4 regions of the Bacillus songklensis genome follow, and region 4 is predicted to be linked to each of the others. Evidence: riboswitches for the same ligand, from Rfam matches in the RefSeq annotation. Region 4 holds a riboswitch; each other region holds the start of a gene.
The links. A riboswitch is a leader RNA that binds a small molecule or an ion and turns the genes downstream of it on or off. The one in region 4 is predicted to bind S-adenosylmethionine.
Positions count from the first base shown of each region.

Region 1: linked by a shared signal. The riboswitch ahead of ACFOU2_RS12025 (trans-sulfuration enzyme family protein) and the one ahead of ACFOU2_RS25235 (methionine ABC transporter ATP-binding protein) in region 4 are both predicted to bind S-adenosylmethionine.
Region 2: linked by a shared signal. The riboswitch ahead of ACFOU2_RS19375 (methionine ABC transporter ATP-binding protein) and the one ahead of ACFOU2_RS25235 (methionine ABC transporter ATP-binding protein) in region 4 are both predicted to bind S-adenosylmethionine.
Region 3: linked by a shared signal. The riboswitch ahead of ACFOU2_RS07480 (hypothetical protein) and the one ahead of ACFOU2_RS25235 (methionine ABC transporter ATP-binding protein) in region 4 are both predicted to bind S-adenosylmethionine.

Region 1 is NZ_JBHRZT010000052.1:152,141-159,680, forward strand. It holds gene ACFOU2_RS12015 (hypothetical protein) at 1-24, shown strand, start outside; gene ACFOU2_RS12020 (trans-sulfuration enzyme family protein) at 82-1,266, opposite strand; gene ACFOU2_RS12025 (trans-sulfuration enzyme family protein) at 1,250-2,395, opposite strand; SAM riboswitch class I at 2,637-2,753, opposite strand; gene ACFOU2_RS12030 (arsenic transporter) at 3,026-4,366, shown strand; gene ACFOU2_RS12035 (DUF2642 domain-containing protein) at 4,463-5,122, opposite strand; gene ACFOU2_RS12040 (spore coat protein) at 5,204-6,331, opposite strand; gene ACFOU2_RS12045 (CotH kinase family protein) at 6,468-7,540, opposite strand, start outside.
Region 2 is NZ_JBHRZT010000072.1:107,830-115,369, reverse strand. It holds gene ACFOU2_RS19390 (DUF4188 domain-containing protein) at 1-273, opposite strand, end outside; gene ACFOU2_RS19385 (MetQ/NlpA family ABC transporter substrate-binding protein) at 829-1,656, opposite strand; gene ACFOU2_RS19380 (methionine ABC transporter permease) at 1,677-2,348, opposite strand; gene ACFOU2_RS19375 (methionine ABC transporter ATP-binding protein) at 2,338-3,351, opposite strand; SAM riboswitch class I at 3,574-3,679, opposite strand; gene ACFOU2_RS19365 (DNA alkylation repair protein) at 4,285-4,635, opposite strand; gene ACFOU2_RS19360 (LLM class flavin-dependent oxidoreductase) at 4,989-6,047, opposite strand; gene ACFOU2_RS19355 (50S ribosomal protein L11 methyltransferase) at 6,168-6,818, opposite strand; gene ACFOU2_RS19350 (alpha/beta fold hydrolase) at 7,257-7,540, opposite strand, start outside.
Region 3 is NZ_JBHRZT010000026.1:76,316-83,855, forward strand. It holds gene ACFOU2_RS07460 (NCS2 family permease) at 1-374, shown strand, start outside; gene hpaB (4-hydroxyphenylacetate 3-monooxygenase, oxygenase component) at 496-1,956, opposite strand; gene ACFOU2_RS07470 (hypothetical protein) at 2,388-2,783, opposite strand; gene ACFOU2_RS07475 (competence protein ComK) at 2,831-3,328, opposite strand; gene ACFOU2_RS07480 (hypothetical protein) at 3,505-3,813, opposite strand; SAM riboswitch class I at 3,909-4,011, opposite strand; gene ACFOU2_RS07485 (methyl-accepting chemotaxis protein) at 4,082-5,029, opposite strand; partial or broken gene ACFOU2_RS07490 (cache domain-containing protein) at 5,024-5,842, opposite strand; gene ACFOU2_RS07495 (M48 family metallopeptidase) at 6,144-6,881, shown strand; gene lepB (signal peptidase I) at 7,051-7,540, shown strand, end outside.
Region 4 is NZ_JBHRZT010000073.1:424,361-431,900, forward strand. It holds gene ACFOU2_RS25230 (O-acetylhomoserine aminocarboxypropyltransferase/cysteine synthase family protein) at 1-1,301, shown strand, start outside; SAM riboswitch class I at 1,476-1,587, shown strand; gene ACFOU2_RS25235 (methionine ABC transporter ATP-binding protein) at 1,708-2,733, shown strand; gene ACFOU2_RS25240 (methionine ABC transporter permease) at 2,726-3,394, shown strand; gene ACFOU2_RS25245 (MetQ/NlpA family ABC transporter substrate-binding protein) at 3,423-4,262, shown strand; gene ACFOU2_RS25250 (alanine/glycine:cation symporter family protein) at 4,608-6,035, shown strand; gene ACFOU2_RS25255 (carboxymuconolactone decarboxylase family protein) at 6,355-6,720, shown strand; gene sufC (Fe-S cluster assembly ATPase SufC) at 7,110-7,540, shown strand, end outside.

The DNA of each region.
Region 1 (7,540 bases), on a different contig from region 4:
TATGATGAAGTTAAATCCACGTAAATAAATTAGCATGGATAAAAAACCATCCATGCTAATTTATTTACGCATATCTTTTCTTTATTTCAACACTGTATTGGACAACAAGCCGCTTTCAAGAGCGTGTGCAAAGTCTTCTTGTAAATCCTCTGCTTCTTCTAAACCAACAGATAAACGCAAAAGCGAACCGGTAATGCCTATTTCTTCTCTCGCTTCTTTCGGTATACTGGCATGGGACATTGTAGCCGGATGTGTCAAAATCGATTCTACTCCTCCAAGGCTTACACCGACAGCTGGTAAAGTAACAGTTTTTAAAAAGTGATGAGCTAACTGCTCGTCCTTTACTTTAAAGGAAATAATGGCTCCGAATCCCGAAGCTTGCCGCTTTGACAGCTCATGGTGAGGATGTTCGGTTAACCCCGGATAATATACTTTTTCTACTAATGGGTGATTTTTCAGCCAATAAGCCAGCTTTTCTGCTGTTTGTTGCTGCTGTGCCAGCCGAACCTTTAATGTTTTAAGGCCACGGAGCAATAACCAGCTGTCCTGGGGCCCTAAAACGGCTCCAAAGGCATTTTGCACGAATTTCACTTCTTTTGCCAATGCCTCCGATGAAGTGATGACTACTCCTGCCACTACATCGCTGTGCCCTCCAATATACTTTGTCGCACTGTGAATGACAATATCCGCTCCTAATGCCAATGGCTGCTGCAAGTACGGTGTCATAAATGTATTATCAACAATCGTTATAAGACCATGTTTTTTTGCGGCCTCGGAAGCCTTTCGAATATCTGTGACATTTAAAAACGGATTAGACGGGCTTTCAATATACAATGCCTTTGTTTGGGATGTTACTGCTTTTTCAATTTCCTCGACCTTTGTTGTATCAACGAACACCGTTTTGATGCCAAACTTTGAGAAAAGTTGCGTTAATACGCGGTATGTTCCTCCGTAAATATCATGAGAAACAATAATTTCATCACCGCTTTGGAATAGACAAAGCACAGAGGAAATAGCAGCCATTCCGGTAGAGAAGGCAAACCCGGCGTTTCCTCCTTCCAACTGTGCCACTGTTTGTTCAAGTGCTTCCCTGGTTGGGTTTCCGGAACGAGAATAATCGTAACGGTTGGTTTCTTCTACATCTTGATGAAAGGTAGACACTTGATAAATCGGAACTGAAACCGCTCCGTAATGTTCGCCGATATCTGTTTTAGCATGGATCAGCTTTGTACCAAATTGGAGACTGCGTTCATTTTCGGTAAGCATCGAATACCTCCTTTAAATCTTGAATGATATCATCTGCATGTTCAATTCCAACGGAAAAACGCAGCAAGCGATTTGTTACCCCAATGGCATTGCGAATCTCTTCCGGAATATCCGCATGTGTTTGTCTTGCCGGGAACGTAATTAAACTCTCTACTCCCCCTAAACTTTCTGCAAACGTGATTAGTTTCAAATTCTCCAATAAATATGGAACAAGATTTTCATCCCGAACGGAAAAGGAGAGCATGCCGCCAAATCCGCTTGATTGCTTTTTCATAATTTCATAACCCGGATGCGTTTCCAGTCCTGGGTAATATACGTGTTCCACATCAGGCTGTTCCACTAGCCAATGGGCAATTTTCAAGGCATTTTCCTGGTGTTTTTCCATTCGAAGGCCCAGGGTCTTCACTCCCCGCAGCAACAACCAGCTATCCTGCGGTCCTAAAATGGCTCCGATTGCATTTTGATAAAATTTGACTTTCTCTCCTAGCTCGCTACATCGAGTGACAACCAAACCTGCAATCACATCATTATGCCCTCCAATATATTTGCTGGCGCTATGTACCACAATATCTGCTCCCAGCTCGATTGGCCGCTGACAATAAGGAGACAAAAACGTGTTATCCACAATGGTAAGTAATTGATGCTGTTGAGAAATTTCCACCATCGCCGCTATGTCTGTCACTTGCATTAACGGATTTGTCGGCGTTTCAATGAAGATTGCCTTTGTATTTGATTGAACTCCTTCCTTCACTGCATCAATGTTCGCTGTATTTACATAACTGACACTTACACCTATGTCTTGTAAAATATCGCTTAACAGTCGATAGGTTCCTCCATATAAATCTTCTGACACTATTAAATGATCGCCATTTTTAAATAAATTGAAAACAGCTGCAATGGCTGCCATTCCTGAAGAAAAAGCAAACCCTGCCGCTCCGCTTTCCAGTACCGCAATAGCATCTTCAAGAGCCGTTCTTGTCGGGTTGGCTGTTCGTGAATAGTCATACCCGGTGCTCTCTCCTAAACGCGGATGCTGGAAAGTTGATGATTGATAGATCGGGGTGGTAATGGATCCGGTTGAAGGATCTTTCCCTACCCCGGATCGAACTAACAATGTCTCAATATGCATTTCTCGTTCTCTCCTTGTCGTAAGAATTTCTCTCGCAAAAACATTTTTCATCCACCCACGAAACAGCTCTTTCTCTGCACCAAAAGTTTTGAATTTTTCGAAAAGAGATATTTTGAAGGTGATCCTCAAGTTAAAAAGCAAATGTCTTTTATTTCCAATGCGGAATGAATCGTCAACTCATGAAAAAAACACCCTTCTGCAGATGGAAGAGTGTTCGTTTCGGTTATGTCACTAACGGAAACTCTCATCTGCTAGAACATCACCGTTCTACAGGAATTAGCACCGTTCAAATCAAATGATTTGATTTGATGGTTGCCGGGCGTCATAGGGCCAGTCCCTCTGCCTCTCTGGATAAGAGCAATATAAATATTAAATTCATTATCGGTCATTTGCTTCTTGTTATAAACTTTAATCAAGAAACCTTTATTTGTCAATAAGAATTTTCTCAAAAATCGAAATTATGTTTTATAGTCGTTTGTATGATAGAGATGATTGCGGAATTACTATAAAATAGTAAACCCGTTTAGTACGTTTTTACCTGGAGGCTCGTATACATAAAGTATAAAAGCATAATAGAGACAATCGAGGGGGCAGCGAATGAATAGCAACTAAAGAGGTGATAACGTAAATATGGAGCCCTCAGTTTTATTAACCATTACTGCTTTTCTTTTCACTATGTCTCTTATCTTTATCCGTCCAAAAGGCATGAATGAAGCGACAGCCGCTTTTATGGGGGCAATGATTGTTCTCATTTCCGGCACGGTTACAATAGACAATTTAATAGAAATCGGATTGAAAGTAAGTGGAGCTGCCATCACGATTATTTCTACTATTATCATGGCTATCGTGTTGGAAAGCATTGGATTTTTCAGATGGATGTCGGCTAAACTTTTTCTTTTTTCAAAAGGGTCAGGAATTCGTTTATTTTGGCTGACAAATTTATTATGTTTTTTCATGACACTTTTTTTTAACAATGATGGAAGTATTCTTATCACAACCCCCATCCTGCTTATATTATTAAAAAACCTTAAACTAAAACCCCATCATCAAATCCCTTACTTGTTAAGCGGTGCACTGGTCGCAACCGCTTCGAGCGCCCCAATTGGTGTCAGCAACATCGTAAATTTAATCGCGCTGAAAATTATTGATATGGACTTGTATGAGCATACAGCCCTCATGATTGTTCCGGGAATGGCGGGTCTTTCGTTTATGTCCTACCTGTTATTTCTTTATTATCGAAAGACTCTTCCTAAAACCCTTTCGGCATCAAAAGATTCTTATGAGAAAATAAATGACCCTTATTACCATCCATTAAAAGCCAGTAATCGTGCTCATCAAACAAAATTGATGAGAAACGTCTTGCTCTTTGTAATGGCGGTCCGGTTAAGCTTGTTTGTCGCTTCCTTTCTCCATATCTCTGTCTCATTGGTAGCCGTAACGTGTTCCTTATCTCTTCTTTTTTGGAGATGGATTTATTTAAAGGTGTCTCCGCTCGATATCTTAAAGAAGACACCTTGGCACATTTTCGTTTTTGCTGTTTGTATGTATATTGTCATTTATGGATTGAATAATATTGGCTTGACAGTTTTCCTAGTTGAGCAGCTCAATCCTTTGTTAGCCGAAGATTTATTTAGTGCCACAATGATTATGGGATGGCTGTTAACCTTTTTATCCAATTTATTCAATAATCATCCTGCCCTAATGATCGGAACAATTACGTTAACAGAAATGAACCTTGACGCACCAGTAATGAAAACAATCTACTTAGCTATGATTATCGGAAGCGATATAGGAGCTCTTCTACTCCCAATTGGCACATTAGCCACACTCATTTGGATGCACATGTTACACCAGGCAAAAGTTCATGTAAAATGGAGTCACTATTTAAAAACGACCCTGACTATTATACCAATCACTGTTATATTTACCCTCATTGTATTATATTACTGGGTATTGCTCGTATACATTTAATAATTGCGGCTCTTACGAACTATAGCAATAAACTGGAACCGATTTTTTCATCTGTAGCCAAAAAAGGTCAATGAGTGTAAACTCATCGACCTTTTATTATGGCAAGTGAATGGATTTTAAATGCATTAGCTTCCAAAACACAGTCTCCCCGTTTGCATTTGCCAGCTCTACAATATTATTTGAAATATTTTTGATCAGACCAATTTTGTTTGGCTGATCCCCTAAATCGAATACAACAAGCCGTCCTTCATTTTTCTTCAATTGCTCTTCAAATGTACGCGATAATGGAATATTTGAAGGATTGACAGGAAGATCTTCATTGCTTAGTGTGTAAGGAGTTGAGTTATGGCTGTATGGGGTTAACCATTTTAAATGGTGTAAAGAAATAAAAATCGTTTTATATACAGGTGAGTAAAAAACAAAATAATCATTTAAGACGCTTGTCACATAGCCGTGTAGAGACTTATTTCCTGTAACGTAAATTTCTACAAAGCGTCCCTTAGCATATTGCAGCGTTTTTCGATAAGAAATGCTTTCTGACTCATGCACTAAAGGTGGTGGATCATGATTCTCTAAATCTAATTCGTCTGTATATGCCTCCTTAACACTATGCACATGCAGCAATGGTATATACATGAACTGTGTTCCATCATATAAAACAAGAATGTCTAATCCCACATCTATTAATTTGCCTGTAAAGAAGGTTTTCCCCGTAATCTCCATCTCTACATATTTTCCAATATATCTTTGTAACATTACATTTTCCTCCTTCCTTTCGTGCTAACAAAAAGGGTGCAAAGAGCACCCCAATTAAGGAAAATATGGAGCTGATTTGACTTACCCTTTCCAGCGATAATCCTTTGTTTTTAAGACTTGCTCACGCGGAATTTCTCTATAGTCTCTATTAGAGTGTCTTGATCTTCTTGATCTTCTTGAGTCGTTTGAGCCGCCTGAACCCCTTGAGTCCATCCCATCCGTTGCTTGCATACCTACCATCGCTTCCTGTTGATCTTGCTGTTGATCTTGCTGCTGATCATCTTGCTGATCATCTTGCTGATCGTTTTGCTGATTTTGCTTTAAAGCACCTTTAGGCCCTAAGCATATGCTTTTTACGTGAAACGGTTGCAAGCGCAACACTTCCTGGTTTTGAACAAGTGTGAAGCTATCTGGTTTAGTTTCTACCAGAATTCCCTCTACTGCTTCTGGACCTCCTGTATTTACAGATACCCACTTATGGGATAAATTTCTGAACAATTGACTGAAGCTTTTCGCTTTCATATATTCAGGAGTTTGATTCAACATCATATTATCATTCATGTCATTATTAAATGCTTGATAGCCATTATTAAATGCTTGGTTGCCATTATTAAATGCTTGGTTGCCATTATTGGATCCTTGGTTGCTCTCACATATACTCTTTATGTGTTGAATGTTAAAATAAACAACACCATCGTCTTCTGTCATAAGTACAATATACTGGGAGCCTAATACATCTAACAGCGTTCCTTGTTTCTTTTCAGGACCACCCTGATTGATTTGGACGGCTTTGTTCTTTAATTTTGACATCACTCCTGCAAAACTTTTATCTTTCACAAATAAGGGAATAATTCCTGAATTCATGGAGTTTTGCACATAGTTTTGTGTAGAATTTGACATAGAATCCTCTGTAACGCTCTTCACATGTCTGAGATTGTAATACACGATTGTGTATTGCTGCTGCTGGTTATCTTGATTATTGTTATTGTTGTTGTTCTTATTGTTGTTATTGTTGTTGTTCTTATTGTTGTTATTGTTGTTGTTATCTTGTGCCGCAAGTGTAAGATAGTCTGAATTCACATCAAGTAAAATACCTGTTTTTGATTCTGGCCCCCCGCGATAAACTGTTACTACTTTCCCGACTAGGGGCGTAAAAAATGAATGATAGGCAGATGAGCGTGTCTGCTTGTTCACATCATAAGTTGACATAAATTGTTTCCTCCTTGTCTTTTATCCATAGTGGCTATTTATACTGTATATATACGTATCATAGAAACATATTGACTCGCTACAAATGCCTAATTCTTTCAAAATCAACAACTGCCTATTAGACGATAAACTTAAACTATTCTAGGCTGCTTATGAATTCCTTAATGTAGTCACCTCTTTTTTGTACAAACTTCAATATAAATTCCGGTTCTGCATCGAATTGTTTAACCTTTTCGGTCATATAAGGATCTTTTAGTACATGCGGTCTGATCTGTTCATAATGTTTATACACAATTGGCTGCAATATTTCTGTTGCGAAAGCTTCCTGCAGTACTTTCTCAAACTTTTGTACATAACCTTTTCTGATATCAGGAACATTTAACAAACGTGCTGTTAATGTATTGAATCCCTCCACTCTTACATAATCGTGCTCCATCACTCGCCCGTTCACATCTCTTCCCCATGTTGCATCATAATCCCATGGAATGATTTCAAATTGTCCTGATTCGCTATTTCGATAAAGGGCATAATTATGCACAAATCCATCGTAATTTTGTGTACATATGATACCAATTAGCCAACAGAGATATTTTTCCACATCCAAATATTTTTTTATTTCTGAAGAGAATTCATGATTGGATAACGTGTTGATTTTATAAATTAGTTCTTCAAGCTTTGCATCGTCCCCCTCTTGTAATACTTTTGCTTCGTACCCCGCCAGCAAAGAGTTTTTTACCTTCTTGTCCAAGTCGCTCATTAATGAAAAATTTGCATCTCCGTCTACAGCGTAAAAGATAGACCCTTTCGGCAGTTGCCGCTTTTGTAAAAACTGCTCATCCACAGATTCCAGTTGTAAATAAACACCTTGATTTTTAGCATTAATAGTTATGAATACAAACCTGGACACGGGGGATAGCGCGCCAAGCATAGAAAAAAAATCAAGTGATAATTTATTCCGAAGCAGCGAAGGATCTTTATATTCGGCATTCAAGTGAATTTCTTTTGCTCCATAAAATTTTTGCGGAGAAATAAATTGAATATTATATGATTTTTTCTTCATTTTTCGTGTATGAGAACCCCGAAATGAAAAATCGATATCATATCGTTTTTTTCCGATCTTTAATACGGCCGGTATGGGTTCTTCTGTCCATATATCGCTTTTTAATTCATGCAAATTTTTGGGATGCACTATGAGTTGATAAATAGGGA
Region 2 (7,540 bases), on a different contig from region 4:
ATGAATGTTACCCTTTGAATATGTTTCCAGTTGTTCATACGTTCTCCAGTATTGAATTGTTGTCACTGTACGCCAACCAATGACGGTTTGTTCCTGTAAAAAGCCTAACTCTGGATTTTGATACAATTCTTTTAGCATTGGCATCATTGCTTTTATCGCTGATAACCACTTAAATAAAGCCCGTATTTTATTTAAGCGAACACCAATGATAAATACAACAAACCCATCCTCGGTTTCTGCTGTAAAAGCACCATTATGTATTTTTGTTGACATAGTTCCCCAGACTCCCTGTAATAAATTTCCTCTTTTACCAATTATATATGATGAGAATCATCTTTGGTATCATTTTAATTTAAGTTCTGTTCCTTTAGTCTAATGAGAAATTCAAAAATCAACAACAAATAATAACAGAGCCACTTTTTAATAACCCTAGCCTTCATCGCTTTATACTGGAAGACAAAGCCCTCTGTCTCAAGAACGAGCGGTGTGGCAACAAAGGCTTGATGATTTTAAAATCAGAAAAACGAAAAAGGGGTCCGGCCCCCCGCTTTAGATGTTATAGTTTGTTCATTGCAAAAACGCTGAATGGTAAAGATGCTAATAAAGCCCCCGCAACAATGGCGCTTGCAGCCTTCTTTCTCAATTTCATTTTCTTCTCTCTCCCCTTAAGCTAATTTGTAAATTCCCAGATATCTCTTTATGAAGAACAAATCTCCTTCTTCATTTCGCGAAAAAAAGACCAGTCCCCCATTAAGTTAAATGGTTAACCCGGCGGGGGACTGGCCTTAAGTATGAAATTTGAACAGCTAGCTACTTATAAGAAGTTACTTATTTCTTCATCCATTCAGGCTTTCCAAATCCTTTAAATTCTTCATCAATCACTTTCTCAAAGTCTTCTGATTCTACCACTTCTTTTATATCTTTTGCGAGTTGAGAATCTTCATTATCTGCTTTTACAGCCACGATATTACGGTAAGGATCCAGCATATTTTCAAGAGCTAATGCACTAAGCAAGTCCATCTTCGCTGCCAGCGCAAAGTTTCCAGGTACAGCTGCTAAGTCCGCACTTTCGACTGAACGAGGAAGCTGACCTGCTTCAATTGGCTGGAATACTAGATTTTTCTTGTTTTCTACGATATCTTTTTCAGAAACCGTAAGCGGATCTGCATTTTCATCAAGTTTGATTAAGCCCTCATCCTGCAAGGTATTAAAAGCACGTGCTGCATTCGTTGGATCATTTGGAACTGTAACGGTTGCTCCGTCTTTTACTTCATCCAGAGACTTGTACGTATTGGAGTAGATTCCCATCGGTGCTGTTGGAACCGAAATTAATGCCGTTAAATCCATGTTATTTTCTTTTTCGAAATTCTCAAGGTAAATCGTGTGCTGGAACAGATTCGCCTGAATATCACCTTGATCTAACGCCATATTGGGTTGTATGTAATCACTGAATTCTACAACCTCCACTTTATATCCTTTTTTTTCCAATCCTGGTGCAATAGCTTTCTTCACCATATCACTATAAGGGCCAGCAGTCGCACCAAATTTAACTTCTTTCGTATCTGTGTTTGCCTTCTCGCTGCCGCCTGAGTTACCACAAGCTGATAAAGCTCCCACAATGAATACTAGAATAAGAGCTGTGAGCCATTTTTTCATAATCTTCTCCTTCTTTCTCTTTATCTTTTATCTACAACTTTGGCGATAAAATCACCTAGAAGCTGAACGACCTGAACTAGAACAATTAAGATGACAACTGTTGCAATCATAATGGTATTGTCATATCGATAATAGCCAAAGCGAATGGCCAAATCGCCAATTCCGCCGCCTCCGACAGTACCTGCCATTGCCGAAAACCCAATTAAACTAATGAGCGTCAATGTAATACCCGAAATAATCCCGGATCTGGCTTCCAGTAACAATACATCCTTTATGATCATCCACGGAGTTGCACCGGCAGCAACAGCTGCTTCAATGACTCCATTATCGATTTCCCTTAAAGCAGTCTCCACAATCCGGGCAAAAAATGGGATGGCTGCAACTGAAAGGGACACACTTGCTGCGGTTGGCCCAATGGTTGTACCTACCAAAAATTTTGTGAATGGAAGTAACGCAACCAGTAAAATAATAAATGGAATCGACCGCACCATGTTCACCACAAAATCTAATACCGTTTTGGCTAAACGATTTTCAAAAAATAACCCTTTATCAGTGACATATAATAAAATCCCGATTGGCAGCCCAACGACAACTGAAACTGCCAGAGAGATGGTAATCATATAAATCGTTTGAATAAACGCTTGGTTTATATCAGGAATTAGTTCTATAAGATGATTGAAATCAATGCCCATCACGTAACACCTCCACTTGCGCTTCCCGTTTTCCAATATACTGAAGGGCTGTTTTGATTTCTTCCTTTTGTCCTTTTAGTTCCATAATAAAGATACCAAGCGGCATTTCTTGAATATATTCAATGGAACCATGAAGGAAGTTGCCTTTCACATTAAATTGCTGAAGTGTATCTGAAATAATCCCTTCACCCGCGATTTTCCCTTTGAACATGATCTTCACAATAGGTCCTTCACAACGGCTTATAATCGTCTCAGGCACTTCAAAGGAAACGACACTTTCAATAAACTCTTTTGTTAATTCGGTCTTTGGATTAGCGAAGATATCATAGACAGAACCTTCTTCAATAACCTTTCCGTCCTGCATGATGGCCATCCGGTTGCAAATTTCCTTTACAACATCCATCTCATGAGTAATTAACACAATGGTAATGTTGAGCTCTTTATTAATTTTTTTCAATAGATTCAAAATCGACTTAGTCGTCTTTGGATCCAAAGCAGATGTAGCTTCATCACATAAAAGCACGGACGGGTTATTGGCAAGCGCCCTTGCAATGGCAACCCGTTGTTTTTGCCCGCCGCTCAGCTGTGTGGGGTAGACATCTCTTTTATCGGAAAGACCAACCATTTCGAGCAGTTCCTCTACCCGCCCTTTTATTTGATCCAGCGGCATTTTGGCAGCCTTTAAAGCAAAAGCAATGTTTTCAAACACTGTTTTTTGGCTGATTAAATAAAAGTGTTGGAAAATCATGCCGATTTTTAATCTTGCTACACGCAAGTTTTCACCTTTTAAAGATGTTAAATCAGTCCCATCAACCGTAATCTTTCCGGAGGTAGGTCTCTCCAATAGATTAATACAACGAAGCAAGGAGCTTTTTCCGGCACCGGAATATCCTACAATCCCATAGATTTCTCCTTCTTGAATAGTGATCGAAACATCGTCCACACCTTTCACTAACCCGTTTTTTGTTTTATAAACCTTTGAAAGATTTTGAATTTCAATCATATGATGACCTCATTTTCCCTAAAACTAGAATTTCTGAACGAGTGGTTCTCGGTATTATGTATGACATACACAGGAGGACAGCCTCTTTGAAAATATGTTCAAACTCATATCGTTATTGCTTTATGTTAAAAGACTTGTTCAAAGGATCTGCTGGCAATCTATCATTCAAACAAAAAATGCCCCTTTCAACTGAAAAGAGCATCGAAACATGATCTATATTTCGACTTATCTTTCAGAATGAAAGTCATTCTGCAGGAATTGGCACCTTCCCATTAAGGGGGTTGCCGGACGTCATCGGGCCTAATCCCTCGGTCTCTCTTGATAAGTATTATGAATAAATTGACTCTTTAGATAATACAAGTATATTTTGGTTTTGTCAATAAAAAAATAGCAATTAAAACGTATTCTCTCTTTGTCTCCCATTGCTATGGAGTGTCCCAACACATGTAAAATCGATAGCCCCCTCGCATCACAATATGTCTCCGAGCGGGCTATTTTTTTCTCAGCAATAATACAGCGACAATGATGATCAACCCCTTGACAATTCCCTGGAGATAGGGAGACACGTTCATTTTTATGAGAAATTCTTCTCTAAAACCTATGAAGACGCTTCTCTAGTTTCTCTACTTTACTGTTTTGTTGATGTTCTTGAACACTTGCCCATTTGAACAAACAGCTAATTCTTTGATCCCTAAGTCCGTTCTGATGACTTGATCTGTTAATTCTTGTTACGTTTGCCCTTATTGAATTCCAACGAATAAATAACAATACTTTCCGTCAAAAGAGATTTAAGGATTGGGGTATTTAACGCCCATGGGAATCTGATCTGATGTCTTGACCCATCTAACATCAGAGATGATAGATATGAATAAAAAATTGTGGTCTAAAAACAAGAAAAGCTTTATCAAACGCTGGAAAGGTTAAATGATATCATTAACTAAAATAACTTTCGGATGAAATAAAAACTCCTATATCTGAGCTGTTAGATGAAGCCATTAAAAATTTGCTACTGAAAAGAAACTTGCTAAAAAATGCTGCTTGTTGATATTCACGTTCCGGAAGATCCCAAAGAGAAAAAACGACATCTTTCAGTCTCCCTTTTGGCGGCAACCCATTTTCTTTTACAAATTCTTTCATTAATTGACGACGAATAGGGGTTCTAATCCCTAAAAATTCATATTGGTTTCTTAAATATTTTTTAGACCATTCAGCATATTCCGCATCAGTGTGTTGGGAATATAGATTAACAAGTTTTTGAATGTATAAATTTACCGATTCAATCATAGATATTTCCACCCGCACATATGTTCTGATTATTTAGCCGAATTATAACACCAATTGAACAGAAGGACAAATATGAGTATCATTCTTTAACAGAGTTGAAAAAGTACTTACGTAACCAAGGTTTCATGAAAAGCCAACAATGCAAGTATTCCAGTGTTTGATTGAAAGTGTTTGATACCCTTTTTCAGAGTCCAGAAAAAAGGCCCACTCCCCCGCTCCGGTCATACTTTCATTGAACGGGAGGACTGAACCTAGTTTCTTTCATTATTATATTCCTCATTTAAAACGCTCGGGTTACCTCATGTCTCCTTGCCCCTTACAACCGCCCGAATAGAGCGAAAAAATCCGATCACTTACTTCTCTTCATTCTTGGCTTCCCATTTAGATATTTCTTCTCGAACCATTGGCGCCACTTCTTTTCCTAATAATTCGATCGCTTTCATCACATCATCGTGGGGCATTGTGCCAACCGGTACGTGCAGCAGAAAGCGTGTGATGCCAACGTTCTTTCTTAGATGAATGATTTTTTCAGCTACCGTTTTCGGATCACCTACATACAATGCACCTTCAAAGCTGCGGGCAGCATCAAAAGTTGAACGCGTGTATGGCCCCCATCCACGCTCACGCCCTAATACATTCATTGCCTGCTGGGTAGACGGGAAAAATTTGTCGGCCGCTGTTTCGGTATTCTTCGCAATAAAACCGTGCGAATGCGACGCCACCGGCAGCTTTGATACATCATGGCCGGCATGTTTGGCGGCCTTTTTATAGAGCTTTACGAGTGGTTCAAAATGAAGCGGGCTGCCGCCAATAATCGCCAGGACAAGCGGCAGTCCAAGAAGGCCAGCACGAACGACAGATTCCGAATTGCCGCCGCTGCCAATCCATACGGGTAAAGGATTCTGAACAGGGCGCGGATACACTCCGAGATTCTCAATGGCCGGCCGATGTCCCCCTCTCCAAGTCACTTTCTCCGACTCGCGGATTTTTAACAACAATTCGAGCTTCCCTTCAAACAACTCATCATAGTCACCTAAATCATAGCCAAACAGTGGAAACGATTCAATAAAAGATCCCCTTCCTGCCATGATCTCTGCGCGTCCATTTGAAATCGCATCGACCGTCGCAAAATCCTGAAACACTCGCACTGGATCGGCAGAAGAAAGAACCGTAACCGCACTTGTCAAACGTATCCTTTTCGTCCTTGATGCAGCCGCAGCCAGCACCACTGCAGGAGAAGACGCCGCATAATCTTTGCGATGATGTTCCCCTACACCAAAGACATCCAGCCCTACCTCATCTGCTAGTACAATTTCCTCAACCACTTCTCGAATTCGTTGTGCATGACTTATCACCTCTCCAGTATTAACATCTGGAGTTGTTTCCACAAACGTACTTACACCTATCTCCACTAAATGTTCCTCCTGCTTCATATTTTGTTCTAGTCCATTTGTATGTACCGAAAAATTAAGTTAATTGATAAAATACTTATTCGAAAATCCCTGTCAATCCCCATCATAACTTTCTTCTCCTTATTTTAACAAGTTTCTGTTCACTCTGGGAGAAACAGTCTCATTGCAATGGGCCAGAAATACACCCGTCACTTCGGCTTCTACATCCTCAATGTCAACAGCCACCACTTGTTCGGCGCCAACAAGGGCTGCTGCAATGCTTAACAAACCAGCCCCTGCTCCAATGTCCAATACCTTTTTTCCGTGCAAATCTTCTCCTAAAATAAAGCGAAGGCAATCCTGAGTTGTTCCGTGTAAGCCTGATCCAAATGCTCTTGGCGGTTCAAAATGGATCGCGCGACCTTCCATCTCTTCCTCCGTATGAGTCGGTTTGATGTACCATCCGTTTTGAAGATTGATAATCGGGAAAGGCTGCTGCCAATCTTGTGTTTCGATGAATTGATAATAGATCGCTTCCTTCTTCACCTTCAAAATGGAAGTAATCTCTTCCCTTGCTTTTTCCACATCAACGGGTTCTTTATCGGTTTCTTCTAAAAAAATTTTTAAGTCAATATCGGTATCTAAGAGTTCATGAAATCCATACCCATTTTTCTCAGCAAATTGTTCAATTGGTTGATCGTAATACAAGTTGTAATATCCGTGAAAATTTAGCTTTTCAATCGCTTCATCTATTTGCTCAATAGACATTGAAATCGTAAATTCATTGAACATGTCAATCATCCTAACTTTCCAAACGTTTTAATAATCTTCATATAAAATCGCCTGTTTTAAAATTTTATACCATTCCGATCCAATTTTCATAAGGAAGATATTTTACATACCCCTAGTACCTTTCGTCAACATACAGAAAAAGCCTTCACCCCTCGTTTCCGAGAAATGCAGGCTTTTATGGTAGTGTGACTCCAACCCGGTTCGAACCAGCGACCTCTACCCTGTCAAGGTAGAAAAGTGAATCGGATTATAACAGTTTAAGCATGAAAAGCTTGATATAACAGGCTGTAATTTTAGCTAAATAGGATTTAAACAGATGGGATTGGTGGCAGTATGATGAATTTTGCCACCAATTCGCCACTAAATGTCTCTGTATTCCACATGTATCTTATTAGGTATTTTGAAACCTTGGTTATTAGACATTATTAGAAAATCAGCTTACTTATTCAGAAATTCAATCACTTGACCTATAAAGGGTTGTGTTTTCTCGATTTGCACCCAATGTCCGCAATTAGGAAACACATGGAGTTCAGCATTAGGAATGATTTGGGATAGACTCCAGCTCGTTTTTTCCAATGGGATAATCCGATCCTCTCTTCCATGAATCAGTAAAACCGGAATCTCTATTTCTCCCAATTGTTCTGCTGTAAGGGCCAAAGCATTCACATGTCTTTGCCTAGGTGCTGGAAACATTGCAGAAAACGCTTCTTGAAATCCTTCTT
Region 3 (7,540 bases), on a different contig from region 4:
TAGCAGCAGGCGGGCGCACGGGATTAACAGGATTAACGGTTGCCATTCTCTTCGCTGCCGCTGCCTTTTTCGGCCCGCTGGTCGGTGCGGTATCCGGGATTTCAGCCATTACAGCTCCAGCACTGATTATCGTCGGGAGCTTAATGATGGGAGCCATCGCTCAAATCAACTGGTCGGAGCTCGATGAAGCATTCCCTGCCTTCCTTGTAGTATTAAGCATGCCGCTTACATCAAGCATCGCAACAGGAATCGCATTGGGCTTCATTTCTTATCCATTATTGAAAATCATTAAAGGAAAAGCAAAAGAAGTGCATCCGCTTGTCTATATATTTGCTGTCTTGTTCTTCTACCAATTGACGTTTTTACCTCATTAAAAAATCTCCGTTTCCTCTTGGGAACGGAGATTTTCAGTATGGAACGGTGAAAAGCTCATAAAAGGTTGACCTTTCACATTGAAAGGAAACATCCAGCAATCCTTTCATTTCCCTGCCTGTTTCATGACGTTTCATTCTCTTTTTTCATGTTCAAAAACTCCTCTACCTTCCGTTTGCACTCTTTTCGATCATATCCCCAATATAGATCTCCCGCCAATCGCACAGGATCTCCGAAGAAGAAGCGCTCATACAAGGTTTGCCTCGTTCCGAACGCGCTCATGCACATGTCCCACGCAAGACGGAACAGCTTCACGCGCTCTTTTCCTCCCTTTGCGGCACCCTGGAGATAATGCTCCACATCCTCCTGAATGGCGGATGAAAAATCGGCCTCTGTCGGAATCGACACAAGTCCGCTCGCCCCAAGAAGCTGCAAAATTTCCATCAGTCTCGGGTAAAGCCTTGGATACGTATTGATTGCGACATACAGAGGTTGAACGTTCGGCGCCATCGTTCCCCATCGGTCTTGTTTCGCCTCCCATTCAGATGCCAGCAACAAGGCTCTTATTGATTCTAATCCAATGATGATCTCACTCATTTTTTCCTGTACGTGCTGATAGCGGCTAATTTCAATCATATCAACCATCAGCTGAGCAACACCTAACACAAACTCCGTTTTCACCACCTGACGAGAGACTACTTGATGAAGCACAAGCGGCGTATAACTGCTGTTTAAAAAAATCTGATTGGCCGCTTCAAGGTTATGGTAAAAGAAAACGCGATCCCATGGGACGGTTACCCGATTAAACACCACGATCGCATCCATCTCTTCAAATCTTGAACCAAGAGGGTGATTGAAGGTAGATGAATCATACGAAAAGGATTCGCGGCAAATGAATGTCAACCCTTCGGCATTGCTCGGAACCGAAAACGCAAATGCATAAGTGTCATCAAACATTTTCCCGCCTGTCGAATACACGATCATTTCATCCGTAATGCCGCCTTGGGTGGCCAGCAAGCGAGCCCCCTGGATGACGATCCCGTCGTCTGTTTCATCGACGATCCGTGCCGCAACAATGTTGTCTTCTTTTTCTGCATAACATCCGGAACGATTCACCTGCGGATTCACATACGTATGGGTAAACGATAGATCTTCCTCCCTCGCCTTTTCATAAAAAAGGCGTAAATTGTCTGCAAACGCCCGCTCCTTTCCTCTTAACACATCCGCAGCGGAGGCAAAGCCCATCAGCGCCGTGTTCATATAATCAGGGGACCGCCCCATCATCCCTGCTGTTGCGTTCGCCCAATGCCAGGTCGCCAATCGCCGCTTTTCCAAATCCTCTTTCGTTAGCGGCTGCATAAAAGACGTTCCCACACGTTCTCCAGTTTTAGGAGAAGCATATGTCATCAAATCCTTTAAGGCCGGGTTGACTTGCATGTCATATAAAGCTGCCTGACTTTTCATCACACCTGAAAAAGCGGGGTGTGATGAAATATTTCCTTCTACTTTTTTGCCATGAATCCATACGTTCGGCTGCATGGCATTAATTCGGTCTATATATTGCTTGCCTGAGATAGCCGGCATTCGTATTCACTCCCTCATTCGCTGACTGTATGTATTTATAGCTTATTCACCTGAGATGTGCCTGGCTTATTTGGACAAGTCAATTGAGAATATGGCCTAAAGAAAAGCGGAGCTTATACGTTCCTCTCCAATAAAAAAACCGTCTTTCACTCAGCCCGCGGCCAAATGAAAAACGGTTTCCCATTCCGTTCCTTCTATTATCTTTGTTGTTCTTCTTCCAAAAAGTCAATCACTTGATCGATTAGCTCTTTGCTGTTTAATTCATTTCCGTGATCGATGGACACTTCCATGAAAACGCTCCTTTCATCTCTTCTTGTTGTATAAGATAACACATTTTTTCCGATTTAGAACTTAAATTTTTTGTAAATTTTTTGACAAATTATTCACATTGCGCAAAAATCCTCTCCCCATCATAAGGGAGAGGATTTTCATTATAATTTAAACTGATGGATGATGTCAGTTAATTGCTCGCTCAATTGAAGAAGCTCCTCTGCAGAATGGGAAAGCGTACTGACTGCCCGTACTTGTTCTTCCGCTGAAGCGGTAATTTCTTCAGCCCCTGCCGCAGATTGCTGGGCAATGGCTGCAATGCTTTCGATGGCCTCTGCTACCTCTTGTTTTAAATGATCCATTTCCTTCATGCTGCCGGTTACATCACGAATGGAGGAAACCATTTTGGAGATGTTTGTTTCAATCTGCTGGAATGCCGTTTCTGTATCAGCTACGGCTTCTCCTTGTTTCGCAGAAATCGCCGTTGTTCGTTTCATTTCCTCTGCTGCTTTATTCGTTTCCCTTGTCCGAAAGCGATTCATCCCCCACCTACTCATTGGGCTACGCCCTTCTCATTCCTTCAGGTGGGGGTCTTCTCGCCTATTTATGATAAAAATAGGGCCTGATCATCCCGCGGCGGAATCGGAAATTGAAAGATCGTCATACAAGCGGCCGTTTTTTGTCGCTGACTTTTCAAAAATTCGGGTGTAGCATGAACGATAAGCTGGGCATTGTTGCGAAAGGTCACGATGGATTGATTCGTCTTCGTTGGATGGGGCACAATCTGAAGGATATGATGCAAAAACAGCCAAGTACAATGAAAGTGATTCGTAGATGTGGTAGGAAAAGCAAAAATGTTATGTAAGGGAGAAATCGGAATAGGCGTTCGTTTCTCATAATGAAACAAATAGACAATGGATTTCCGCCTCCCCTCATAAGTAGAGCCGCTCCTTATGCATGCTTCCTCGATGAGTTCAAGCGGTTGCATCGATGTATAATATCCTCCGAAGAAATCAAAAATCTTTGTCTGATAAGAAGGATGGGCATATGCTGTAATGGCCATTGTCGTCGCTGAAATACGATACTTTTCGTTTAATTTCATCGTTTTTCCTCCTCAAATGTTTTAGTAAAAATACATTTACATTATATAGGTATTTAGTCCTTTTTTTATAAAGCAGGTGTAAAGTATTTGTTAAAATTTGTAAAAATAAGAGGTGTGATGTAAATCCATGGAATAAGAAAGGTTCCCGCATGAACTCACGCAGGAACCATCTTTTTTTACACATATACGTTTTCACTGAGACGAAGTCCTACTTTCTTCAACTGAACGAGAAGCTGTTCATCAAGAGCATAAGGATGTTTTTTCTGCAGCTCCCCTGCCTTTTTTACATCCAATGCTACCGCATGGACATGCTGGGTGTGATACACGACGATTTCATAAAAGTTTTCAAGTTTTTGAACTTTCACCCGACATCGCTCGTCTTCTGACTGTAAACGCCTCTCTAAACTTTCTGCCACATGGCGCACCAACTCATCCGTTAAATCCTTCTTACAAAGATATCCTCTCACTAATCCACTTAAACTCATGGTCCCCATCCTCTCTTTTATTTCATTCGCTTAGGAGAACCAGACCCAAACAAAAAACTCTTTCCGCTTTAGATGCGAAAAGAGTTCCGTTTTCCGTCTTATCATCCAAAGCACGCGCTTTGCTGGTCGGAGCACCTTGCGCAATGCAGGTTGCTGTGACGTCATCGAGCCAGATCTCTCAGTCACTCTGGATAACTATTCAGTTAACAACTAATTTACCAAATATCCAAATACTTGTAAAGGGAAAAGAAGACCTATCAGCTTCTTCTTAAACCTTGAATTTCACCAACAAATCCTGCAAATCTTGGGCCAATTGACTCAATGAATAAGCGGCGCTTGAGATTTCCTCCATCGCAGCCAGTTCTTCTTCGGAAGCTGAGGCCACACTTTCAGCGCTGGCTGCCGATACTTGAGCCGTTTCCTCCAGAATGTGGGTAGCTTTCGTGATTTCAGCCGAATGCTGCCGGATGTTCGATGTTGCTCCCGCGATTTCCTTGATTTCCTGCTGGATGCGGAAAATGTCCTCTAATATTTTCGAGAAGTTTTGCCCTGCTTCGGTGACCACATCCATGCCGACCGCCACGCTTTCATTGCTTTCCTGCATGACCATATAGGCGGATTTCGTATCGACTTGAATCTCCTTGATTAAGGCTCCGATTTGATCGGCCGAGCGCTTCGATTCTTCTGCAAGCTTACGTACTTCGTCCGCTACAACCGCAAATCCCCGGCCGTGCTCGCCTGCACGCGCCGCTTCAATGGCAGCATTCAAGGCAAGCAAATTCGTCTGATCGGAAATGCCGGTAATCACTTCAATAATTTTTCCGATTTCAGTGGAGCGGCTTTCCAATGTTTTCACCACGTTCGTTGATTGAGTCACCGTATCCGTGATGCGCTGCATTTGTTCTTTTACTTTGTTCAGCGACTCATTCCCGATTTCCGCCTCTTTGGACGTATCCTCAGCAGAACGCTCCACTTCTTTTGAACGGACGGTCATCTCTTGGATAAGGTGATCCATTTCTTGAATGGAGCGGTTCGTTTGCTCGACATTCACGAGCTGGCCTTCCGCCCCCGCTGCCACTTCCTGGATGGACACTGTCACTTCATTTACCGCCGACTTCGTTTCATCGGCACTGGCTGTCAATTCCTCGGACGACGCAGCAACAGCTTGTCCTGTTTCGCTCACTTTTGTGATCAGTTCCTTCATATTATCAATCATATGCTGATATCTGTTTGTCAGCATCCCGATCTCATCTTTCGCTTTTAAAACCGGTACGTCCACTTGTAAGTTTCCATTTGCGATTTCATCGGTCGCATTGCTGATTTTTTCAATCGAAACGATGTATCTGCGCGTAAAAATGTACATCACCACACTTGCGATGACGACAGCGGCAAGTGTAAAGATGAATGTCATTAGCTTTAATTTACTTAACTGCTCATAAAACTCATCCTCATATGCCCCGATTCCAATCATCCAATCCCACGGTTCAAAATAAACGGAATAGGCGATTTTATTGCGCGCTTTTGCTTCCCCTTCATTTTTCCAGGAATATGTATAGAAACGTTTGCTCTCATCTTTTTGTTTGGCTGCTTTCATTAAATTAGGGACGACCGATTCCCCGTTATGATCTTTCAAATCGGCCATATTCTTGCCTTCAAAGCCTACCGGGTGAACTTGTGCGACATACTTGCTGTCATACACAAAAATATAGCCGTTGTCTTTATATAAAAAACCGGATTGCTTAAAGTCCCGCTTATTATCATTGATTTTCGGCCCGGCCAGCAGTTCGGCCGCTTGCTGCTGCGCTTCTTCCTTACTGATGATCTGGAATTTTTCTTGCTGGTGAAGCCGCTCGACAACCGTTAACGCTCCTTCGACCGTATTTCTTAAATCTAGTTTTCCCGCCTCGACAAGCTGCTGCTTCGCCACAAAATAGCTGGCGATGCCAAGGGTTGAAGTAGCCGCTACAATGACGGCGACAATAAGGGCTAACATCTTAAATCTCAGACTGTGAACAAATTTGGTTTTCATGATGTCCCTCCAAGTTAAAGCATCAATTTTTAATTATGTGAATGTCAAGACTATTTTACTACCATTTTTCATCAACGGAAAAGTTTCTTCCTATTTTTATATCGGCAGGAAGCGGGACTTTTGATAGACTGATTAAAAAAAATGCATCATTTCAATGCATATCTACATTCACATAGATCATTGGACATGGATAAAACAGCATCCATGCCCCCGAGTTAGGCGGATTTACAATTTTTTCATTTGATATTATGTCACATTCCCTATAAAATGAAGTTTTGTAGAAGGGAGTTCGAAAAGACACATGTTTAGTTATCAAGCTGGAAATATAACGATTGACTATACGGTGGAAGCTGTTCCGAATATACAAGAAATCACGGTAAACGTTTGTCCGAACGGTGGAGTGAAACTTGTTGTTCCCCGAGGCTTAAACCAAAGTAATCTTCATTTTATTATCGCGAAAAAAGCAAAATGGATTTTAGAACAATTAGGGGAAACACCGACAGAGGCAAAGGAAGAAACCGCTGAACGACAAAACGAAGAGATTCATAACGTGACACAAGCCGCTTTCGTTCCTTCTTTCCAGGACGGGGATAAAATTCCTTACTTAGGTCGTCAATATCGCTTAAACATCGTGAAAGAAGATAAAACGGAGGCTGAATTAACATTCCGCGCCAAATTCCTTGCAACAGTGCCGGCATCTTGGAATGAGCAGCAAACAAACGAAGGGCTGCAAGCTCTTTTAACGGATTGGTACATAACTCGAGCGGAAGATAAGTTTCAAGAGTGTTTAAAATCACTTGCGAAACAAATGGACGGAGTACCGGGCCAAATCGAATGGGAAGATTTACAAAATGAAGCGAGCCGCGTGAAAGCTGATGGAACGATTGTCTTAAACTGGCGCTTACTGACGGCTCCAATGAGCACAATCGAACTTGTACTGGCGCGTGAAATCGCCAAGCAAACAGGGGCAGCAGAACTGTTTGAAGACGCGGCGGAACGCCAGCAATGGTTAGAAGATAACACACTAGTCGTATTTTAATGGAGGAGCTGGATTCCGTCCATTAAAATACACAAAGGACCTTTCCAGAATGAATGGAAAGGTCCTTTCAGATTGACGAGGATAAACAACAGCAAGCGCATATACATCTTCTAACAAATTATGCTACACTTGTCATAGAAAGAGGTTTGACTTAAAAAGGGGTGAAAAGATGGAGCCAGCAGTAAAGGGAGAAATTTGGTCGTATGTCAAAACGCTTGTGATCGCTCTTATTTTATCTTTTTTGATTCAGCAATTTTTATTTCAACCGTACACGGTCAAAGGGCAATCGATGATGCCGAACCTGGAGGAAGGCAACAAAATCATCATCAACAAAATGAATTACCATTACAGCAAGCCCGAACGCTTTGATATGGTCGTCTTAAAGGCGCCATACAGCGACGAGTTTTTAGTGAAACGCATTATCGGGTTACCGGGCGAAACCGTTGAATATCAGGACGATGTATTGTTCATCAACCATAAGCCCCAAAAAGAACCATATTTGGATCAATATAAACAACATTTGCTGCCATTCGAGAAACTCACCGAAGATTTCACCTTAAAAGACATTACCGATGAATCGAGAATTCCGGAAGGCTATGTTCTCGTGTTGGGCGACAACCGCCGCATCAGCCGGGATGGGCGTCATTTTGGATTAATCA
Region 4 (7,540 bases):
AATCTTACCGTTTAGAAACAATCGGGATTCACGGGGGATTAAATCCTGATCCTGTAACAGGAGCACGTTCGCTCCCGATTTATATGTCAAATGCTTATCAATTTAAGGATACAGACCATGCTGCCGATTTATTTGCTTTAAAGGAACCAGGCTATATTTATACCCGGATACATAACCCGACAGTGACAACGTTTGAAGAGCGAATCGCTCAGCTGGAAGGCGGAGTGGGGAGTTTAGCCGTAGCAAGTGGGATGGCCGCTATTACGACCGCCATTTTGAATCTAGCCGGGGCAGGGGATGAAATTGTATCTGCATCCAATCTATACGGAGGAACATACAATTTGTTTGACACGACACTGCCGCGCTACGGAATTACGACTAAATTCGTTGACCCTTCCAATCCTGAGAACTTCCGTCATGCCATTACACCAAAAACGAAAGCTCTTTATGCTGAAACGATCGGTAATCCAAGCTTAAATGTATTGGACATTGAAAAGGTAGCAGAAATCGCTCATGAAGCAGGTATTCCGTTAATTGTGGATAATACGTTCGCAACTCCTTATTTATGCCGTCCGATTGAATATGGAGCCGATATCGTTATTCATTCCGCTACGAAATGGTTGTTGGGGAACGGGACAACATTAGGGGGCGCTATCGTAGATGGAGGGAATTTTGATTGGAACTCACCGAAATTCCCGGGATTTACAACGCCTGATCCAAGTTACCACAATATTGTCTATGCTGAAGCATTAGGGCCGCTTGCGTACATTGTCAAAGCAAGAGTTCAATTGTTGCGGGATATTGGCGTATCTATGAGTCCGTTTAATGCTTTTCAGTTTAGCTTAGGGCTTGAGACGCTCCATGTACGCATGAAAGAGCATATCGCCAACGTAAGAAAGGTGGTTGAATATTTGCAGCAGCATCCTGCCGTTGATTGGGTGCTATATCCTGAGCTTGAGGATCATCCTCAACATGAAGAAGCGAAAAAATATTTGCCAAAAGGAGCCGGCGCTGTGCTGGTATTTGGAATTAAAGGGGGCAGGGGAGCCGGGCAGAAATTAATCAATTCGGTTAAGCTGTGGTCTCATGTCGCCAATGTTGGAGATGCCAAGAGTCTTATTATTCATCCTGCCAGCACGACGCATCAGCAATTAAATGCCGAACAGCTGAAGGCCGCAGGAGTAAGTGAAGATCTTATTCGCTTATCCGTGGGAATCGAGCATATCGATGATTTAGTGGAGGATTTAGAGCAAGCAATTAAAGAGGCGACTGGATTAACCTCTTCTGCGGTGAATGTTTGATTCTCGTTCAGCAGAACAGCTGAACATTCGGTGTTTGGTAACTATTAGAAATAGCACGAAAAATAAAACAAATTCATTGACACTGATATATGGACGTGCTACAATCACTTTCGTACCTTTTAGACAACAATCGACAATTGCTTAACATAAACTGAATATTTGAAACGATAAGTACTCTTATCAAGAGAGGTGGAGGGACTGGGCCCGATGAAACCCGGCAACCGTCAGTTATGGCTGAAATGGTGCCAATTCCTACAAAGCATGTTTAAGCTTTGGAAGATGAGAGAAAGGAACTATGACAAAGCCTTTCTGCTCATATTCATATGCAGAAAGGCTTTTTATTTATAAGCAACTGTTCGGGGGAAGATGAATAACAACGAGTTTAACGAAAAGAAGGTGAGAATGCATGATTACATTAACAGGTGTCAAAAAGGTTTACCGTGCTAAGCATGGAATAGTTACAGCCGTTAACAATGTAGATTTACAGATCAAGCCTGGAGAAATATTCGGAATCATCGGATACAGCGGTGCCGGTAAAAGCTCCTTGATTCGTTTGTTGAATGGATTAGAGACTCCGACAGAAGGAACAGTTCAAGTGGCAGGAAACGACATCGGAAAAATTAAAGGTGAAAAACTTCGAAAAGCGCGCCAAGAAATCAGTATGATTTTCCAACATTTCAATCTATTATGGTCACGTACTGTAAGAGAAAATATCGCGTTTCCGCTTGAAATTGCAGGGATATCAAAAAGTGAGCGCCTGAAGCGAGTGGATGAGCTAATTAAACTAGTTGGTTTAGAAGGCAGGGAAGATGCTTATCCATCCCAGCTGAGCGGAGGACAAAAACAGCGTGTAGGCATTGCAAGGGCTCTTGCCAATAATCCGAAGGTGCTTCTATGTGATGAAGCGACATCTGCCCTTGACCCACAGACAACGGATTCTATTTTAGATTTGTTAGTCGACATAAATGAAAAACTTGGTTTAACTATCGTACTCATTACCCATGAGATGCATGTTATCCGTAAAATTTGCCATCGCGTCGCGGTAATGGAAAACGGACTTATCGTGGAACAGGGGGATGTACTCCATGTATTCCGAAAGCCGGAGCAACCAATTACGAAACGATTTGTTCAACAAGTGACGGAACCGGAAGAAACGTTTGAAGCAATTGGACATGTAAAAGAAAAATATCCAAACGGTCAAGTCGTTCAGCTTATATTTGTAGGTGATGCAGCCGAGCAGCCGTGGATCACAAATGTTATTCGTCAATTTGATGTGTCAGTGAACATCCTGCAAGGAAAAGTGTCCCAAACTCAAAACGGTTCATACGGCACACTGTTCGTTCATATTGATGGGGCTGAACAGGAAGTCCAAAAGGCTATTTCGTTTATTCGGGAGCAGCAAGTGGAAGTGGAGGTGATGGCCAATGCTTGAGCAATTATTTCCGAATGTAGAGATCGACAAACTAGTGGAAGCAACGATTGAAACACTTTACATGACGAGCATCTCTGTCATTGCCACCTTCCTTCTTGGGATAGCCCTTGGTTTGCTGTTATTCTTGACTTCAAAGGGAAACCTTTGGGAGAACAAAGTCATTAATTTAATTGTTTCAGCCTTTGTTAACGTATTTCGCTCGATTCCATTTATTATTTTAATTATCTTATTGATTCCTTTTACAAAGGCCATTGTCGGCACCATTTTAGGAGCGGAAGCAGCGTTGCCGGCTTTAATTATCGGTGCCGCGCCGTTTTACGCACGCATGGTGGAAATTGCCCTTCGTGAAATTGATAAAGGAGTCATTGAAGCCGCAAAATCAATGGGGGCGAAAACAAGTACAATCATCTTTAAGGTTTTAATTCCGGAGTCATTGCCTGCTCTCGTATCCGGTATTACTGTAACGGCCATTTCTCTTGTTGGTTATACAGCGATGGCCGGGGTAGTTGGAGCCGGAGGATTAGGAAACCTGGCATATCTAGAAGGATTCCAGCGCAACCATAATGATGTAACACTTTTAGCTACAGTTCTTATTCTAGTAATTGTCTTCATTCTTCAGTTTATAGGCGATCTCGCCACATCTAAAATCGATAAACGTTAATACGAAAATTTTAAGGGGGAACCAAAAAATGAGAAAATTATTAACTTCTATTTCAGCTTTAGCTCTTTCTATTTCTTTGGCTGCATGCGGTACTGGCAATGACAATGCTGGAGGGGGCGCTGATGAAGGCGACAAAAAGCTGGTAGTCGGAGCATCAAATGTACCTCATGCTGAAATTTTAGAGGAAGCACAGCCTTTATTAGAGAAAAAGGGAATTGACCTAGAAATTAAAACATTCCAGGATTACGTTTTACCAAACAAAGCGTTAGCGGATAAAGAGCTTGATGCCAACTACTTCCAGCATATCCCTTACCTTGAATCTCAAAAGAAAGAAAATGGATATGACTTCGTGAATGCGGGCGGTATTCATATCGAGCCAATCGGCGTTTATTCTAAAAAATATAAAAGCCTGGAAGAGCTTCCAAAAGGCGCTAAAGTCATCATGAGTAACTCTGTAGCGGATCACGGCCGTATTTTATCAATGCTTGAAGAAAAAGGCTTGATCAAATTAAAAGAGGGCGTGGACAAAACGAAAGCAACAGTTAGCGATATTGCGGAAAACCCGAAAAATCTGCAATTTGAAGCAGATGTAGAAGCAGGATTGCTTCCTCAAGTGTATAACAATAATGAGGGAGATGCTGTGTTAATCAACGCCAACTATGCGCTGGATGCAGGGTTAGATCCTGCGAAAGATCCGATTGCCGTAGAATCATCTGAAAACAACCCTTATGTGAACGTAATCGCTGTTCGCAAAGGTGATGAAAACAAAGAAGAAATCAAAGCATTGGTAGAAGTACTTCATTCAAAAGAAATTAAAGACTTCATTAATAAAGAATATAAAGGTGCAGTTGTTCCTGCCGCTGAGTAATGTAAAGTTAGAAGGCAGCTCAAAAGAAATGACCGTTTTCGCTAAGTCGTTGATATATCAATGGCTTAGGAAAACGGTTTTTTTATTGCTTCTTTCTTTTATAAATAAGTCGGTTAACGGATCATGCTAATCTGAAATATTTTTTAAATAGAATTAATATTTATAATAGTTTATATATTTTTATTTGTATTGCCATATTTGTTATCTCAATATATAATTCGATTAGTTCATGTGAGGATTCCTCACATTTAAAGGTCTGTCTCACTCTTTTTAACCTTGATGTTTTTTGTTTGTTTTATCCATTCTTTTTCTTATAAACTACTATATTTTATACGAGGTGACGTCATGGAGCAATTGCTGCAAGGAGTAGTTGGAGCAACAAATGAGTTCCTTTGGTCGAAATTATTGATTATTATGCTTGTTTCTTTCGGATTTTATTTTACGTTTAAATCAGGATTTCTACAGATTCGCATGTTGAAAGAAATGGTTCGTGTTTTAATGGAAGGCGCAACACGTTCTAAAGGCGGTATTTCACCGTTTCAAGCTTTTTGTATTAGTATGGCTGCTCGTGTCGGAACAGGTAATATTACGGGAATTGCCATTGCTGTTGCTTTAGGGGGACCTGGGGCCGTTTTTTGGATGTGGATGATTGCGATTATCGGTTCAGCATCCAGCTTTGTTGAAAGTACGTTAGCGCAAGTTTATAAAATAAAAGGTAAAGATGGTTTCCGCGGCGGTCCAGCTTATTATATGGAAAAAGGTTTGAAAAAACGTTGGATGGGTGCTCTCTTTGCCATTTTAATCACTCTGTCTTTCGGTCTTGTGTTTAATGCCGTACAATCAAACACGATTACGATTGCGTTTGAAAATTCATTTGGCACAGATCGCTTAATGCTGGGAATTATTATGGCGATTGTTTTTGCTGCCATTATTTTTGGCGGTGTTAAGCGCATTGCCAAAATGTCCGAATACATCGTTATTGTTCTGGCGGTATTGTACATTGGTGTAGCTTTATTTATCGTGCTGACAAATATTACGAAAATGCCGGAAGTACTTTCTCTTATTGTGAAGAATGCCTTTGGTATTGAGCAAGCTGTAGGCGGCTCGCTTGGTGCTGCATTAATGAACGGGGTTAAACGCGGTTTATTCTCGAATGAAGCGGGTATGGGCAGTGCTCCAAATGCTGCAGCAACTGCTGTAACAAGTCACCCGGTAAAACAAGGGCTCATCCAGGCGTTTGGGGTATTAACAGACACATTAATTATTTGTACAAGCACAGCATTTATTATTTTACTTTCTGATGCTTACAAACAGCCGGGACTTGACGGTATTGAGCTTACCCAGGCGGCATTAAGCACACATATTGGTTCTTGGGCATCGGGTTGTCTTGCGATTATCGTTTTCTTATTTGCGTTTAGTACATTAATTGGCAACTATTATTACGGTGAAACCAATATTGAATTTTTAAACACGAGCAAAACGTGGTTAATGCTTTACAGAATCAGTGTTTTAGGTATGATTATCTTCGGTTCGGTTGCAAAGGTTCAACTTGTATGGGATCTAGCTGACTTATTCATGGGCTTCATGGTTATCGTCAACTTAATTGCAATCATTTTATTATCTAAAGTAGCCTTTGCTGCCTTAAGCGATTATATAAAGCAGAAAAAAGCTGGTAAAGATCCTGTTTTCTATAAAGATAGCATTAAAGGTCTCGACAATATTGAATGTTGGGAGAACTCTCCATCAACTCACAAAAAAGCAAACATCGTATAACATGAAAAGGACCTATCCTATAATTCTATAAAAGATGGAAATTCCGCTTTTGAACTGAAGTGGACTGTCAATGAAACTCTTGATTTTACGGGGATTTCTCATGATGGTTTCTGTTCGGGAGGCTGACGCAAAAGCATGTTCTTTATGTTTTGGCATCAGCCTCTTTTTTGTCATTCTGCCATTTCGCTTTGTTGATTCTTATCATTCGGTTATAGTAAGTAACCTGACACATATCGGGACAATTGCTTTTTTGTATACATTTATCCACTTTAAGCATACTAACGTTGAAAAAATTGTAAGATGGGAGTTGACGTTAACGATGCAACAAGAGACACGCGCATCGACTGAAAATGCTTTGCGTAATTATAAAACGGGAATTGGTCAGTTCACTCAAAAACTACCTGAAGTAGCCCGTGCGTTTAACGCTTTTACAGAGGCTTGTTTTGAGGAAGGAACCTTGTCCAAAAAGGATAAGCAGCTCATCGCTCTTGGAATCAGCCTGGTTGCTCAGGATGAGTACTGTACGATCTACCATACAAAAGGATGTTTAGATCAAGGAGCATCTGAACAAGAAATTTTAGAAGCGTGTGGTGTCGCGACGGCCTTTGGAGGAGGAGCAGCAATGAGCCAGGCTGTCACACTCGTCCAAGAATGTGTTCAAGAACTGAATCAACAAACTCATTAATTGGGATTTTTTTTCGGAAAAGGAATGAGAGGTTATTTCAGTTTGATCAATCTGAGACTGGTTTACACACTCTCGAAACGTGCCCTTCTTTGTTTTGATACGAAATGGGCGTCATTGAAAAACTCGTTTTTACTAAACTTACATGGCGTCCCGTTTCAGGAGGCTGACCGAAAAAGGGAGTCCTTTTTTCGGTCGGCTTTTTTACATATATTTAAAATGCTAAAAAAATTGAAATATTGTAGGGTTTTTCACTACCTGGATAGTGGTAAAAGGTTGCTATAACTTTTCAATTGTTATAAGATTGTAATGAGAATAAAATGAGAATGGAATACAAAATGATGTAAGATGTAATCTCATATATTATACGTCATATTACTGGAGGTTTTATCATGGCTGGTTCAACTTTAACAATCAAAGATCTTCATGTTTCGATTGAAGACAAAGAGATTTTAAAAGGTGTCAATTTAGAAATTAAAGGCGGGGAAATCCATGCAATCATGGGTCCAAACGGTACAGGTAAATCCACTTTATCTTCTGCGATCATGGGGCATCCTAAATACGAAGTAACACAAGGAAGTATCACAATCGATGGTCAAGATGTATTGGAAATGGAAGTGGATGAGCGTGCACGTGCGGGTCTTTTCTTGGCAATGCAGTATCCAAGTGAAATCAGCGGTGTAACGAATGCAGACTTTTTACGTTCTGCTATGAATGCTCGCCGTGAAGAAGGTGACGAGCTTTCATTGATGAAATTCATCCGTCAATTAGATAAAAACATGGATTTCTTAGAAATGGATCCAGACATGGCGCAGCGCTATTT